DNA from 3 places in the Mesorhizobium sp. P2_E6 genome. Region 2 is predicted to be linked to each of the others. Evidence: riboswitches for the same ligand, from Rfam matches in the RefSeq annotation. Region 2 holds a riboswitch; each other region holds the start of a gene.
What was found. A riboswitch is a leader RNA that binds a small molecule or an ion and turns the genes downstream of it on or off. The one in region 2 is predicted to bind cobalamin.
Positions count from the first base shown of each region.

Region 1: another riboswitch for cobalamin. It lies ahead of bluB (5,6-dimethylbenzimidazole synthase); the one in region 2 lies ahead of AC1D08_RS09010 (CbtB domain-containing protein).
Region 3: another riboswitch for cobalamin. It lies ahead of AC1D08_RS02265 (aromatic ring-hydroxylating oxygenase subunit alpha); the one in region 2 lies ahead of AC1D08_RS09010 (CbtB domain-containing protein).

Region 1 covers NZ_JBFUEQ010000002.1:240,047-245,502, forward strand. The annotation lists gene AC1D08_RS05815 (DUF2277 domain-containing protein) at 1-4, opposite strand, end outside; gene AC1D08_RS05820 (exodeoxyribonuclease VII small subunit) at 117-368, opposite strand; gene AC1D08_RS05825 (histone deacetylase family protein) at 372-1,298, opposite strand; cobalamin riboswitch at 1,420-1,599, shown strand; partial or broken gene bluB (5,6-dimethylbenzimidazole synthase) at 1,660-2,277, shown strand; gene AC1D08_RS05835 (hypothetical protein) at 2,394-3,377, opposite strand; gene AC1D08_RS05840 (TetR/AcrR family transcriptional regulator) at 3,473-4,081, opposite strand; gene AC1D08_RS05845 (MFS transporter) at 4,203-5,426, shown strand.
Region 2 covers NZ_JBFUEQ010000003.1:224,652-230,107, reverse strand. The annotation lists gene AC1D08_RS09025 (heparan-alpha-glucosaminide N-acetyltransferase) at 1-621, opposite strand, end outside; gene AC1D08_RS09020 (MFS transporter) at 858-2,057, shown strand; gene AC1D08_RS09015 (aromatic ring-hydroxylating oxygenase subunit alpha) at 2,061-3,236, opposite strand; cobalamin riboswitch at 3,378-3,574, shown strand; gene AC1D08_RS09010 (CbtB domain-containing protein) at 3,611-3,790, shown strand; gene AC1D08_RS09005 (CbtA family protein) at 3,806-4,609, shown strand; gene cobU (bifunctional adenosylcobinamide kinase/adenosylcobinamide-phosphate guanylyltransferase) at 4,602-5,117, shown strand; gene cobO (cob(I)yrinic acid a,c-diamide adenosyltransferase) at 5,119-5,456, shown strand, end outside.
Region 3 covers NZ_JBFUEQ010000001.1:464,806-470,261, reverse strand. The annotation lists gene bglA (beta-galactosidase BglA) at 1-1,630, shown strand, start outside; gene AC1D08_RS02280 (ABC transporter ATP-binding protein) at 1,672-2,784, shown strand; gene AC1D08_RS02275 (DUF680 domain-containing protein) at 2,860-3,099, opposite strand; gene AC1D08_RS02270 (DUF680 domain-containing protein) at 3,169-3,369, opposite strand; cobalamin riboswitch at 3,881-4,082, shown strand; gene AC1D08_RS02265 (aromatic ring-hydroxylating oxygenase subunit alpha) at 4,197-5,444, shown strand.

The DNA of each region.
Region 1 (5,456 bases), on a different contig from region 2:
ACATCGTTTCCGAACCTCCTCTTGTCCTGAAGCCGTTTCAATCGGGACGGCTACTATCCTCGACCATGATCATGTCCAAAAGCCGGTGAGGCAAGACCATCGTTCGGGAGCATGACTCAGTCGGCGTCGAGCGGCTCCGTTCCAACCGGCTTGCCGTCGCGCGACAGCCTGATCTTCTCGACCTTGTCCTCGGCGGCCTTCAGCAGCCGGTCGCAATGCGCCTTCAGCGCCTCGCCGCGCTCATAGATCCTGATCGACTGGTCGAGCGGCACGTCGCCACGCTCCAGATCATCGACGATCTTTTCCAGCGCATCGAGTGCCTGCTCGAAGCTCATCGCCTTGACGTCTTCGTTGGTCTCACCAGCCATCATTCATCCTTTCATCAGTCGCCCGACATGGGCGGCGACCGAAAATGCCAGTCCCTGCAGATCGTAGCCACCCTCTAGCAGGCTGACGAGCCGGTTGCCGCTGTGGCGCGTGGCGCGCTGCATAAGCTGGCCGGTCGCCCAGTCGAAATCATCCTCTGTCAGGTTGATTTCGGCCAGCGGATCGCGATGGTGCGCGTCGAACCCCGCCGAAATGATGATCAGGTCGGGCGCGAAATTGTCGAGCGCCGGCAGGATACGCGACAGCAAGGCATCACGAAAAACCTCGCTGCCGGTCTGCGGCGCCAGCGGCGCGTTGACGATGTTGCCGGCGCCGGTTTCGCTCTTCGCCCCGGTGCCGGGATAAAGCGGCATCTGGTGCGTCGAGCAATAGAGCACCGACGGATCGTCCCAGAAAATGTCCTGCGTGCCGTTGCCGTGATGCACGTCCCAGTCGACGACCGCAACGCGCTCGACGCCATGTTTCTTCTGCGCGTAGCGCGCGGCGATCGCCGCCGTGTTGAAGAGGCAGAAGCCCATGGCCGTGGTTTTTTCGGCATGGTGGCCGGGCGGCCGTGCGGCGACGAAGACATTGTCGGCGCGGCCGGCAAAGACATCGTCTACGGCGGCGTTGGCGGCGCCGATCGCGGTTATGGCCGCTTGCCAGCTCTTCGGGCTGACTGACGTGTCGGCGTCGATGCGGGCGATGCCCTCGTCGGGAATGGCGGCGCGGACGCGGGCGACGAAATCGGCGGGATGCGCGTAGAGAATGGTGGCCTCGTCGCCTTCAGGCGCCTTGATGCGATCGAGCCCGACAAAAGCCTCATCGTCGAGCACCCGTTCGATGGCGCGCAACCGGTCCGGCCGCTCGGGGTGACCGGGCGGCGTGATGTGTTCAAGGAAGATCGGATGGGTATAGAGACGAGTGGCCATCTCCCCTATCTAGTGCCCCGACGTCGCGATGGCCATGCGTTGTGGCCTGATGGCTGGGGAAAATCACACATGCGTCCATCGGTGTCGCTGCAGGCATTGGCGTCGTCAGCGCTTCGGCGTAAGGTCGCTGCCACTGCCTGGTGCCCGCCGCAAGCGGGAGAATCGGGAACACGGTTGAACTCCGTGGCGTGCCCAACGCTGTAAGGGGGACCGCGCCGGTAAATGCCACTGTCGATAACGGGAAGGCACCGGACGCGGGTTGATCCCGAGCCAGAAGACCGGCCTGGCAGGCATCGTCATCCGCATGGTCAGGCGGATGAAATGGATTGCAATCGCAAGGGGACACGCGATGCCGGAACACATGACCGCCTCTGTTGGCGACGGATTTGACCAGAATGCGCGCGATGCGGTCTATCGCGCCATGTTCACGCGGCGCGACGTGCGTAGCCATTTCCTGCCAACCGCGCTCGACGATGAGGTGCTGGCGCGGCTGCTGCTTGCAGCTCACCATGCGCCCTCGGTCGGCTTCATGCAGCCTTGGAATTTCATCGTTATTCGCGATGCCGAGCGACGGGAAAAAGTGCGTGACCTGTTCCTGGCGGCGCGTGAACAGGAACTGCCGGCCATCGCGGAAGAGCGACAGGCGCTTTACCGCAAGCTCAAGCTGGAAGGCATCTGCGAAAGCGCGCTCAACATCTGCATCACCTGCGACCGGCAGCGCTCGAAGGGTTCGCCACTGGGGCGCTGGCACAATCCGGAGATGGACCTCTACAGCACGGTCTGCGCGGTGCAGAATTTCTGGCTGGCGGCGCGCGCCGAGGGTGTCGGAGTCGGCTGGGTCAGCATCATCGAGGCGCAGGCATTGAAAAGCCTGCTGTCAATTCCCGAGCATGTGACGCCGGTCGCCTATCTCTGCGTCGGCCGTGTTTCTGAGTTCGCGCCAAAGCCGGACCTCGAAGCACATGGCTGGGGCCGCCGCTTGCCACTGCCGGAACTGATCATGAGCGAGACCTTTTGCGGGCAAGGTGAAGCGTCGCTCAAATCGACCGTGGCGCGCCTCAACGGCTTCGATGCCGCGCCGGCGACCACTGCCGATCAGCGCGTCGCGCCGGCCGTGCCCCAGCGCGAACCGCCGAAGGAGGCCAGCGCCTTGTCCTTGAGTTCCCTGAACTTCGACGACGCCTCGGCCAGCCGGGCGTCCCAGGCGGGATCGGGCACCTGGCCCTCGATGGTCCTGAAATAGACCTGCATCAGGCAGGCGATGGCGAAGGGTTCGATGAACGCCGCCTTGAAGGCCCAGGCGAAGACGATGGCGAGCACGAAAGCCCAGCCGGCAAGCTGCCCGGGCATGAGGAAAAGAATGGCGCCGGCAGGCGCCAGCATCAGCAGGAAGATGACAAACGAGACGCCCCACATGATGACCGCCAGCCAAACGGCGTTCTTGATCATGATCTTGCCGTTCTGGGCATAGAGCACGACGCCTTGCCGCGCAGTCTCGAACGGCGAGGTTGAATTGATGCGGATGTTGTAGCCGAGGATGATCTCGTCGACATAGGTCAGCGACAGGCGGATCACCGTGTTGACGAAGCTGACCAGGCCGCCCAGGCCCGGGATCGGCAGGAAAGCGGCGATGCCGCCGAGCAGCCCGGTGATGGCGCGAATGGCGCCCTTGACCAGCTGGTCGACGACGAAAAGGATGTTGGCCTCGGCAAAACGCTGGGTCACGATGTCCTTGGCATAGGCAATCTGGTCCTGGCCGTCGGGAATGTCGCGGCCGTCGACCAGATGGACCATGACGGCGATATGGCCGGCCTTGACGACATAAAGGATGTATTCGCGGATCCAGTAGACGGCGATCAAGACGATGCCGAAGCCGACCACACCGCCCCACAGGGCAAAGGACAACGGCCCGTCGGGATCGGTGGAGATATGGCCAATGCCGTAGCCAACGGAGGCGCCCGTGCCGGTCGCCACGATATAGGCCAGCGTGATGCCGAAATAGACGATCATGCGGAAGACGATGAAGGGCCAGGTCCGCATCATGATGGACACCGACCTGCCGATATCGAAATCCCACATGCCCCGAATCTCCGCTCAGAGATGGCGCGAGAGGATGCGCTGAAACCGGCTGTTGTCAATCGTGGGAGTGGCGCGCCAGACCAGCAATGGGGATTTCAGGCCGGCTGCGAATCCTGCTTCTTGAGCAAGCCTTCGAGCAACTGCTTGAAGGCCGCCACCACCTTCTTCGACGTCGCTTCGGGGTCGCTCGAATTGGCGATCCGCTGCGCTGCCTGGCTGCTCGCCCCGTTGATCAGCCGCGAGGCGGTCTCGGGGTCGAGGCTGGGAACGACCACGCCCTCCTCCTGCAGCCTGGTCAGATGATCGGTCATTGAACCGACACATGCATTGGCATTTGGCCATTGTGCAGGATCCCCCAGCACGGCCGGGCCATCCCGGAACATTATGCGCTGGATTTCCGGCTCCAACGCCATCTCGATATAGGTCGTGCATTCGTCGACGAAATGCTGCCAGCGGGTCGGTGCTCTCGACGCCACTTCGTTCACGCGCGCCGCCATCTCGCCGTCGATTTCGGCGATGACCGCCTGCAGCAAGCCCTTCTTGTCGCCGAAGTGATGATAGAGTGCGCCGCGCGTCAGCCCGGCCGATGCGGTGAAATCATCCATCGACGACTGGGCATAGCCGATCGTGCCGAAAGCGTGGCGGGCGGCCGCGATCAGCTTGGCGCGCGTCTCGGCGATCATCTCCTTGCGAGGTTTGTGCATGGCTTCTGGACCTACTAACATACGCTTCGTATGCCAATTGACATACGCGGCGTATGATCTATCTAACAATCATACGCATCGTATGTAATTGTCGAATCCGTCTTTGTCGAGGAACCGGACCATGCAAAATCCCTATTCGGAGATCTTTCGCGCCCCTGGCGCCAAGGGCTTTGCAGCAGCGGGCTTCATGGCGCGGCTGCCGATCGCGATGGCGCCAATCGGCATCGTGGCGATGCTGTCGCAGACGCGTGGCGAATACTGGCTGGCCGGCGCGGTCTCCGCGACATTCGCGCTGGCCAACGCTTTCGTGGCGCCGCAAATATCAAGGCTTGTCGATCGCCTTGGCCAGACGCGGATCGTCGTGCCCACCACGATCATCTCGGTGCTCGCTTTCGCCGTCCTGATTGCTGCGGCCAACCAGGACTGGCCGGTATGGATGCTGTTCGTGTCGGCGCTACTGGCGGCGGCGATGCCCAGCATCCCGGCAATGGTGCGCGCTCGCTGGACCGAGATTTTTCGCGGACGGCCAGAGATGAACACCGCATTCGCCTTCGAGTCGGCGGCGGACGAGCTGGTCTACATTGCCGGCGCATCGCTGTCGGTCGGCCTGAGTGCCGCCCTGTTCCCGGAAGCAGGGATGCTGGCCAGCACGCTGTTTCTCGCCTTCGGCTCGACGGCGTTCATCCTGCAGCGTTCGACCGAGCCACAAGTGCGGCCGGTGGAACACGGCTCGCGCGGCTCGGCAATCCGACTGCGGCCGGTACAGATCATCACCTTTGCCCTGATCTTTATCGGCGCGACCTTCGCGACGACGGAAGTGAGCACCGTGGCGATCACCAAGGAACTTGGCCAGCCTGGCGCCGCAAGCCTCGTCATCGGTGTCTACGCGCTGGGATCGTTCGTGCTCGGCATCATCGTCGGCGCGCTCAACCTGAAAGCACCGCTGCAACGCCAGCTTGCCGTCGCAATCGCCATCATCGCGCTCAGCACCTTGCTGCCGCTCACCGCCGGCACGGTGCCGCTGCTGGCGTTGACCGTGTTCGTCAGCGGCGTGGCGATCTCGCCGACCTTCATCACGGCGTTCGGTCTGATCGAACGGCATGTGCCGGAGGCGATGCTGACCGAGGGCATCACCTGGGTGACCACCGGGATCGGCATCGGCATGGCGCTGGGCTCGTTCGCGGCCGGCTCGGTGGTGGATGCGTTCGGCGCCCAGAACGGATTCTGGGTGTCGGTTGCGGCCGGCACGATCGCACTGGTCACCGTGTTGCTTGGTCAGCGCAGCCTGGCCACGCCTGAATGCCACCTGGATGGCTGCGAAGCAGCCGTCGTTCCCGCCGGATGATCCCCGAAGCGCCCGGTTTCGAACGGACCG
Region 2 (5,456 bases):
GGCAAGCAAGCCCGAAGCGGAGGCGAGTTTAGTTACCGCGATGCCTGCAAGTACGGCGCCGAACCACGGAAACAGCGGCACGTAGTCGTTGGAACGCGGATTGATCGCCGACAGGCCGATCCACCACAGCCATGGATGGTCGAAGGCCTCGAAGCGCAGATAGACGGGCGCTGCGATGACCAGCGCTGCCACAAGCAGCGTCAGCAGCGCGGGCAGCCGCAGGAACGCGAGGCCGAGCAGGCTGGCCAGCGCGATCTCGTGCAGGATGCCGAAGAAGATAAAACCGTCCGGGGTGGCAATGCGGGTGGCAACCGAGATGGCGATCGCCGCTCCGGCGACCATGGCGAAGCGCCTCCAGAAGCCGTTCCAACGGATTTGCCGGCCATGGGCGAGGTATAGGCTGACGCCGACCAGGAACAGGAAGGTCGAGGCGATGCAGCGCGCGTAGACCTTCCACCAGCCGAAGGCGGTGAGGCCCGGGTCGGTATAGCCGAAGAATTCCAGGTCCCAGGTGAAGTGGTAGCTCGCCATGGCGATGAGCGCGATGCCGCGCACGATGTCGATGGCGACGATGCGCTTCGGTCGATCCTGAACAGATGCGGTCGGCGTGTGGATGCTCATGGTCTCGTATTTCTGATTCAGCCCCGCAAGACGACTATCACGGTTGCCACGGACAAAAGAAGGCCGGCAGCTTCGGGTATAGGCTGCGCTGCAGACGCTGGATCAGGCGCCGCCTTAGGCCAGCGCCGGAAAGCCTTTGGCCGACTTCGCTTTTGCCGGATAGGCGTCGGTTTCCTGTTACCCGCGCAGGAATCACCACGGCAGATTTGACCCGCTGATTCTGCTTTGGGGAAGCAATGTCCACCCATGTGCGCCACCCGGTCTGGCTGCCGGCCTTGCGGCCGGCCGACGCGCGCACCTTCGCCTCGCTCTATGCGGTCGAATCCTTCGCCCGCGCCACGGTGTCGAGCGTCATCCCGATCCAGGCCTACGAGATCCTGCATAACGAGCAGATCGTCTCGATCCTCTACACCATCGTGGCGATGCTCGGCCTGTCGGTAACGCTGTTCATGCCGATGCTGATCCGACGCTTTGCCCGGCGCTGGGTCTACACGGCAGGCGCCTGCCTGCTGGCCATCGGCGCGTTGTTCTTCGTCACCCATACGCTTGCCGGACAATTGGCCGGCATGCTGTGCCGCGTGATGGGCGCCAGCGCGCTGTCGATCACGCTCAACCTCTACATCATGGACCACATCCGCAAGACCGATTTCATGCAGGCCGAATCACTGCGCATGGCGTGGTCGATGTTGGCCTGGACCGGCGGGCCGACGCTCGGCATCTTCCTCTACACGCGCTTCGGCATCTACGCCGCGCATGGTGCGGTGGCGGTGTTCGCGCTGGCCTTGCTGGCGCTGTTCTGGACCTACCGCCTGGGCGACAACCCATCGATCCGCCCTGGCAAGATGCGGCCGGCCAATCCGCTCGCCAATATCGGTCGCTTCGTCGCCCAGCCCAGGTTGCGGCTGGCCTGGCTGATCGCCTTCGGCCGCTCCTGTTTCTGGACGACGTTCTTCGTCTACGGGCCGCTGTTCATGGTCATCACCGGCGAGGGCAAGCTGGCCGGCGGTCTTTTGGTTTCGGCCGGCAATGCGCTGCTGTTCATGGCCATTTTCTGGGGCAAGGCGGGAAAGCGCTTCGGTGGCCGCCGAACCATGACATTTGCCTATTTCGCCATGTCGGCCATGCTGCTGGCGGCGGGTGCGGTTGGCCAAACCGTGCCGCTGCTCACCGGCGCCTTGCTGCTCTGCGGCGCTTTCTTCACCATCGCGCTCGATGCGCTGGGCTCGACCGCCTTCATGCGCTCGGTGCGATCCTATGAAAGGTCGCAGATGGCGGCGGTCTACCGGACCTATCTCGACTTTTCCGAACTGACGCCGCCGCTGGTCTATTCGGTGGTGCTGGCGTTCTTCGGGCTGGGCTCGGTGTTCGTCACGCTCGGCCTGCTGGCGGCGGTCTGCGGCTTCGTGACCTGGCGATACCTGCCGAAATCGCTGTGATCTTCAGGGCTTGGGGATAACCGCTGCGTGCCGCTCGCGGATCCAGTTGTGGAAGCGGTGCAGGTCGTACTCCTCGGGCATCAGCACGCCGGCCGCATGGCGCATCGAGCGCAGACCTTTCTGATTGACCTCGCAGATCGCCGCATCCTCCTCCAGCACCTGTTTGCCGAAGGCGACGATGTTGTCGATGTCGGTTGCATCAAGCGCCTCCGGCGCAAACAGCCATTCGGCGACAAGCTCGGTCTGCTCGGGGCCAAGCGGCACCAGCCGCACGGTCCTGATATAGTCGACATGGCCGACGACGAACATCGACGGCAGGTTGGTGGCGTAGGTCTGGCCGGCGGCGCGTTCGGCTGATGTGAGGCCGGCAAAGACCGGCCCATGCGCCTGTCCGTCGCGCGACCATGTCTGCGCGCCGGCGCGCAGGCCGCCGGAAAACTCCGGCGCGTCATTGTCGGCGTGGCGGGACCATTCGGGATCGTCATGGCGGCCCATCAGGCCGCGGCCATAGATCGGCACCAGCCGCGACAGGTCCTTGTGGACGCCCGGACAATGCAGGCACTCGTTGAAGTTTTCCCAAAAGATCTTCCAGTTGCAGTTCATCACCTTTCGCAGCACATGGCCGGTAACAAGCGTCTCCAGCGGCCAGTTGGCGAGACTGCCGGATGCTGGATCGAAGGATATTTCCGCCGAGCCGGCGGCGTCCTCCTGCAGATTGACGAAGACAAAACCGCGCCATACGGAGAGCGCCACGCGATAGAGCGGATGATTTGCCTTGTCGAAGCCTTCCGGCAGCGACTTCGACGGCACGCGCACGAGGTCGCCGCGCAGCGAATAGGACCAGGCATGGTAGGGGCAGGTGATGAGCCGCGCCTTCAGCCGGCCTTCGCGTTCCTGGCAAAGCTGCGAGCCGCGATGGCGGCACGTGTTGTGGAAGGCGCGCAGTTCGCCGGTTTCGTCGCGGAGCGCGACGATTTCCTGCGTGCCGACGCGGAAGGTGCGGAATGAAAGCGGCTGCGCAAGGTCGGCCTCGCGGCAGACGAGCAACCAGCTTTTGTACCAGATGGCGTCGAGATCGCGCTGATAACTGTCCGCATCCCAATAGGCCGACGATGGCAGCGTGGGTTCGGCCCGGGTCAGGCCGTTGTAGGGATCGCGCTCGCTGGCAATGGGCTGCATGGCTGGCTTCCTGTGGACTTGTCAGCCGACACCCGACCACGGGAATTGTCAATTGTTGTGCCGGAGACCCGATTTATCTGGATGGCGCAATCGCGCTGGTTGTCGGCGGAATTTGGTTTGCCGGTCGCGACGATTTTCCCTATAGTCGCGCTTGTCGTCGGTTCCGTTTGGAGCCAAGAGGGAATGCGGTGCGGGCGGACTTGTTGCCCAATGCCGTGGCTGCCCCCGCAACTGTGTGCGGTAGTCCTCTCCATATGCCACTGAAGGTTTCTCTTCGGGAAGGTGGGGAAGGGCGCTGATCCGCGAGCCAGGAGACCTGCCGGCGACAGGAAACTGACTTCGATGCCCTCGGGTGGAGGGTGAAAGGACAAGACATGACTACCGCTTCCGTCTCCCTCGGCGCCTCCGTCTCCTCGCAGTCGCGCTTCATGCAGCTTGCACTCGTGGCGCTGCTCGGCATCTTCGTCGTCGGCTTTGTCGGCTTCTCGCATATCGATGCGGTCCACAATGCGGCTCACGACTATCGCCATTCGATGGCGTTTCCCTGCCACTGACGAGGATTTGACATCATGAACCTGTTTCGCAACGTCGTGTTCATCGCGGCGATCGCAGGGCTCGTGGCCGGCGTCGTTCTCGCATGCCTGCAGGCCTATGCCACCGTGCCGCTGATCCTCAAGGCGGAAGTCTACGAACAGGCCGGCGGCGGCCATCACCATGACCATGCCGCTCCTGCCGCAACCGATACCAGCGCCATGAGCACAGCCGCTCCGGCGGGGAATGCGATGAGCTCCGCCGCCCCGGCGCCGGCGGAAGCAGCCGCTCCGGCGGCGGAAGACGAAGGCTGGGCGCCGGCCGACGGTTTCGAGCGTTTCGCCTTCAGCGTTGTCGCCAATATCGTCACCGGCATCGGTTTTGCGCTGATCCTGGTCGCGGTTTCCGAATTCGCCGGCGGCATCGGCAATTGGCGCCAGGGCGTGTTCTGGGGCCTGGCCGGCTTTGCCGTGTTCACGCTGGCACCGGGCCTCGGCCTGCCACCGGAATTGCCTGCCATGCCGGCGGCCGATCTCACGCAGCGCCAGATCTGGTGGTGGGCGACGGTGGTGGCGACCGCGGCGGGTCTCGGCCTGATCGCGTTCCGCAAGTCGCTGCCGCTTGCAATCCTTGCCGTCCTGCTGATCGTCGCGCCGCATATTGTCGGCGCACCGCAGCCCGACAGTTTCGAGACGCCGATCCCGGAAGGCCTGCACCACCAGTTCGTGGTGGCGGTTACGGTGACCAACCTGGTGTTCTGGCTGGTGCTCGGCGCCGTCGTCGGCGTGGTGCGCGGCCGCTTCACCGGCACCGCGACCAGCCTGCGCGACAGCTTTGCCTGATCGCAGCAAGCTGACCTTCATCATCGGCGGTGCGCGCTCCGGCAAGAGCGCGCATGCCGAAACCCTGGCGACGGTTCTACCCTCGCCATGGACCTATATCGCCACGGCGCAAGCCTATGATGACGAAATGCGTGAGCGTATCGCGTTGCACCGCTCGCGGCGCGGCGAGGGCTGGGCGACCATCGACGCACCGCTCGATCTCGCCGGCACGCTCGAGGCTTTGCCGGACGATCAGCCGGTGCTTGTCGACTGCCTGACACTGTGGCTGACCAATCATATGCTGGCCGAACACGACCTCGACCTTGAATGCCGTCGGCTGACGGACGTGCTGTCGCGGCCGCGCGGGCCCTGGTTCGTCGTGTCCAATGAAGTCGGCCAAGGGATCGTGCCGGACAACGCACTGGCGCGCCGTTTTCGCGATGCCGCCGGCCGGCTCAACCAGCAGGTGGCCGCTGTCGCCGACACGGTGCTTCTGATGGTGGCGGGGCTGCCGCTCAAGGTGAAATGAAATGACCGATATCGACAACAAGACCGACCGGGATGAAGAACGCCACCGCGCCAAGATGGCCAAGCGCAAGGCGGTGCAGGATGCCGAGGTGGCGGCCAAGACGATCGAGAAGGGGCTGCTGATCGTCAACACCGGGCCGGGCAAGGGCAAGACCACCGCTGCTTTTGGTCTGGCTTTGCGGATACTCGGCTACGGCAAGCGTGTCGGCGTCGTCCAGTTCATCAAGGGCAAATGGCACACCGGCGAGAAGGATGCCTTCGCCGCCTTTGGCGACCGCGTCGTCTGGCACGCCATGGGCGAGGGGTTCACCTGGGAGACCCAGGATTTGAAGCGCGACAT
Region 3 (5,456 bases), on a different contig from region 2:
CCTCGCCGTCGATCGCGACTGGTGGCGAGGTGCGGTGATCTACCAGATCTATCCGCGCAGCTACCAGGACTCGAACGGCGACGGCATCGGCGACCTGAAGGGCATCATCGGCCGGCTCCCCTACATCGCGGCACTCGGTGCGGATGCCATCTGGATCTCGCCGTTCTTCAAATCGCCGATGAAGGATTTCGGTTACGACGTCACCGATTACTGCGACGTCGATCCGATGTTCGGCACGCTGGCCGACTTCGACGCGCTGACCGCCGAGGCACACAGGCTGGGCTTGAAGGTGATGATCGACGAGGTGCTGTCGCACACTGCCGACAACCACCCATGGTTCAAGGAAAGCCGTTCGAGCCGCACCAACGCGAAGGCAGACTGGTATGTCTGGGCGGACGCCAGGCCGGACGGCACGCCGCCCAACAACTGGCTGTCGATCTTCGGCGGCTCGGCCTGGCAATGGGACACCAGCCGCCAGCAATATTACCTGCACAACTTCCTGGCCGAGCAGCCCGATCTCAACTTCCACAACCATGAGGTCCAGAACGCGCTGCTCGACGTCACCCGCTTCTGGCTGGAGCGCGGCGTCGACGGCTTCCGGCTCGACACCATCAATTTCTACTTCCACAGCCAGGGCCTGGAGAACAATCCGCCGCTGCCGCCCGAGCAGCGCAACGACCAGACCGCACCCGCGGTCAATCCCTACAACTACCAGGACCATCTCTACGACAAGAGCCGTCCGGAAAACCTCGGCTTCCTCGAACGCTTCCGCGCCCTGCTCGATGAGTATCCGGCTACCGCGGCGGTCGGCGAAGTCGGCGATTCGCAACGTGGGTTGGAAGTGGTGGCGGCCTATACCGCCGGCGGCAAGCGCGTGCACATGTGCTACTCGTTCGACTTCCTGGCGCCGGAAAAGATCAGCGCGGCCAAGGTCCGCTCGGTGCTGGAATCGTTCGGCAAGGTCGCCAGCGACGGCTGGTCGTGCTGGGCCTTTTCCAACCATGACGTGATGCGCCCGGCCTCGCGCTGGGCGGCAGGCGAAGCCGACACGACCGCCTATCTCAAGGTCATCTCGGCGCTGCTGATGTCGCTGCGTGGCTCGGTCTGCATCTACCAGGGCGAGGAGCTTGGGCTCGGTGAGGCCGACCTCCACTTCGAGGATTTGCAGGACCCCTACGGCATCCGCTTCTGGCCGGAATTCAAGGGCCGCGACGGCTGCCGCACGCCGATGGTGTGGGACGGCAGCGCCAGGAATGGCGGCTTCTCCTCGGCCAAGCCATGGCTGCCGGTGCCGGCCAAGCACCTGTCGCAAGCGGTCAATGTCCAGCAGGGCGACGAGAGCTCGCTGCTCGAGCACTACCGGCGCTTTCTCACCTTCCGCCGTGCCCATCCGGCGCTGGCCAAGGGCGACATCACATTCATCGAAAGCGAGGGCGACACCGTCGCCTTCACACGCCGCGCAGGCAATGAGCAGGTCGTCTGCGTCTTCAATCTGGCAGCCAAGCCAACCAGGATTGAGCTTGGCAACCGATCGCTGCAACCTTTGCCGGGACACGGATTTTCGGGGCAGGCGAGCAGCGGTTCCATACAGCTCAACGGCTACGGCGCCTGGTTTGGGCGCATCGACTGAACTTCAGATCACTTGAATTTCAAATCACTGGGAGGAAACCAATGGCCGATGTCACGCTAAGACAAGTGAAGAAGTCCTACGGCAATCTGAACATTCTCCACGGCATCGACCTCGATATAAAGTCGGGCGAGTTCATCGTCTTTGTCGGCCCGTCGGGCTGCGGCAAGTCGACATTGCTGAGGTCGATCGCCGGGCTGGAGGAAATCACCTCCGGCGAACTCAAGATCGCCGGCGAGGTCGTCAACGACGTGCCGCCGTCGAAGCGGGGCATCGCCATGGTGTTCCAGTCCTACGCGCTCTACCCGCACATGACGGTGTACGACAACATGGCGTTCTCGATGAAGATCGGCAAGGAGAACAAGGCCGAGATCGACCGCCGCGTGAAGCAGGCCGCGGAAATCCTGCAGCTGACCAAATATCTCGATCGCCTGCCCAAGGCCATGTCGGGCGGCCAGCGCCAGCGCGTCGCCATCGGCCGCGCCATCGTGCGCAACCCGAAGGTGTTCCTGTTCGACGAGCCGCTGTCGAACCTTGACGCGGCGCTGCGTGTCGCCACCCGCATCGAGATCGCCAAACTCAAGGAATCGATGCCCAACACGACCATGATCTACGTCACCCACGACCAGGTCGAGGCGATGACGCTGGCCGATCGCATCGTGGTGCTCAAGGAAGGCCATATCGAGCAGGTCGGCGCGCCGATGGACCTCTACAAGAAGCCCGGCAATTTGTTTGTCGCCCAGTTCATCGGCTCGCCGGCCATGAACATCCTGCCGGCGACCATCGACAAGACCGGAAACCCGACCGTCGTCAGCCATGTCGGCGGCCGCAAGGCAAGCGTGCCGATCGCAACGCCGGCTTCGGCAAAGGGTGCCGCGGTGAGTTTCGGCGTGCGGCCGGAAGATCTGATCATCGCCAGCGGCACGGAGTATCTGTTCGAGGGAACGGTCGACTATGTCGAACAACTCGGCGAAGTCCAGCTTGTCTATGTCGACATCGGCCGCGCCGACCTGCCGCTGGTGACCAAGCTGCCTGGCAATGTCGAGGTCAAGCGCGGTGCGACGCTGCGGCTGAGCGCGGACGCCAACGACCTTCACATCTTCGACGCGGACGGGCACTCCTTCTCGCTCCGTCAGCCGGAAGTAAAGGCGGCTTGAGACAGAACCAAGTCTCGACACGAAAAGAGCGGCGGGCCAGGCCCGCCGCTCTTTTTTGGAAATCAACTTCGGCTGTTAGCGATTGCCGAAGAGGTCGCGGTCGGCGCTCTGAGGGGCGGACTTCTCTACGTCACCCGACGAATTGAGCAGCTTGCCGACGAAACCACCGCTGTTGCGGATCGAGCCCGTTTGAGAGTTGTCAACCGAACCGACGGCAGGCTGGTTGGCGCCATTCGAACCGTAGTTGTCGCTGGCGGCGAAAGCGCTGCCGGAGATCGCCACGACGGCGGCGGCAGCAAGCATGATCTTCTTCATTTCAAATCTCCTGAATTCTGGATTTCGCCAGGACGGCGGGAGAGCCCGCCGCCTTCTGGGAATCGGCTGTTAGTTATTGCCGAAGAGGTTACGGTTGCTACCCTGGGCAGGCGTCTGAGCAGCCGGCTCCGACTTCTTGGTCGAAGCAGTGTACGAGCTGTCGACAGCAGCGGTGGCTGCCGGGGCATTCGAACCATAGTGGTCGCTGTTCGCGAAGGCGCTGCCGGAAATGGCCAGAAGGGCGGCGGCAGTGAGGATGATCTTTTTCATTTTTTGGTACTCCAGTATTTCTTATTTTTACCGTCCGTCTAGCGGCGTGTCTTGGGAAGAAATCGCGTCGTTCGGACAGCCCCGATGTGGGAGAGCCATCCAGCCATTTCCAATCACGAAGTTGTTCCGCGTGGACCAAGAATCCACCACTTGAAATTGCGCCAGGGGTTTCCACACTCAATGTTTTTCTAATTCATATCAAAGAGTTGTACAAAACAGGTACCCCGATCACCAACTGTGTCGGAGGCCCAGCGTTCACAAGTCCTGCACGCACAGTCAACAGAAACGAACCGTTCGGTTCGATTTTAGCGGCAGCTAATAGTCACTTTTCGATACCGTTAACCTTTTCTGCTTCCTGGCAAGGGGTCGGTTTCGGCGAGATTGGAGCCGGCTATGGTTGCCCAAGAGAAAGGCTTCCGCTTCGCGATCACCGACCGGAACGTTTCGCAAGCGTGTCGCGCCGCATGGATACGATGTCGTTTTCATGCCGATGACGCGCCCGCGATCGTGATTAGATCATGTCATCTCAGGTGCCGCTTCGTGACGACGAGGCGGAGAATTGGGAAGCCGGTCAGAATCCGGCGCTGCCCCCGCAACGGTGGTGGAGTTCAAGTCGCAACGGGAGACCACTGGGCGTCAGCCTGGGAAGGTGTCGCGATGGTCCGCAAGGACAACTCCAGAGCCCGGAAACCAGCCCGAGATGTCTAGACTCGACTGATCGCGGTGGGCGGTCAAGAGGCGGATAGTGCATGTCCGGCGCATCGCCGGCCTGCGTCCAATCCTTCCTCCGTCACCACCAGTTCAGTCCTTAGAAACGAGGACAGGACATGGATGCTCGCAACGACATGCTGAGGCTCTTGAGTGGCCGGCGGCAAGGCTTTTCGCTAGGACAGCCCTTCTACACCGATCCAGACTATTTCAAGCTCGACATGGAGCTGATCTGGTATCGCGACTGGCTGTTCATCGGTCATGATTGCGAGCTGCCGAAGCCGGGCAGCTACATCACGGCGCAGATTGGCGACTATCCAGTCGTGCTTGTCCGCGACCAGAAGGGCAATATCAACGCCTTCCACAATTCCTGCCGCCATCGCGGCAGCCGCGTCTGCAATTCCGACAAGGGCACGGCGGCAAAGCTGGTCTGCCCCTATCACCAATGGACCTACGAGTTGGACGGAAGGCTCTTGTTTGCCAGGCAGATGGCCGACGTTTTCGACAAGAGCCAGTTCGGCTTAAAGCCCGTCGCCTGTGAAAGCGTCGGCGGCTACATTTTCATCTGCCTGGCCAAGGAGCCGGCGGATTTCGCACCGATGCGCGCGATGATCGAGCCCTACCTTTTGCCGCACCGGCTGCGCGAGGCCAAGGTGGCGTTCGAATCGACCATTGTCGAGAAGGGCAACTGGAAGCTGGTCTGGGAAAACAACCGCGAGTGCTATCATTGCGCCGGCAATCATCCGGAGCTCTGCAAGACTTTTCCAGAGGCACCCACGGTGACCGGCGTGCAAGGCGCCGACAGCGACCCGGAAATGCTTGCGCACTGGGCGAAATGCGAAGCGGCCGGCCTGCCGAGCAAATTCCGCATCGATCCGGCCGGACAGTACCGCGCCACCCGCGCGCCGCTGCTGCGCGATGCCGTCAGCTACACGATGACGGGAAAGCGTGCGGTCAAGAAGAACCTGTCCGACAGCGTTTCGACCGACCGCATCGGTTCCTTGCTGCTCTATCACTATCCGACGACCTGGAACCACATTCTGGGCGACCACGCCGTCACCTTCCGGGTGTTGCCGATCAGCGCCACGGAGACCGCGGTGACGACCAAATGGCTGGTTCACAAGGATGCGGTCGAAGGCATCGATTACGATCTCGACGAACTCACCCACGTCTGGACCGAGACCAACGACCAGGACCGGCGGATCGTCGAGGAAAACGCCTTCGGCATCCTGTCGCCTGCCTACGAGCCCGGCCCTTATTCGGAGCTGCATGAGGGTGGCGTCATCCAGTTCGTCGAGTGGTACGCGTCGTTCATCGGCCCGCGCCTTGCCGAAGGCGGCCGGCCGGCGCTGCGCAGCGTTGCATAGTGCATGTCGCCC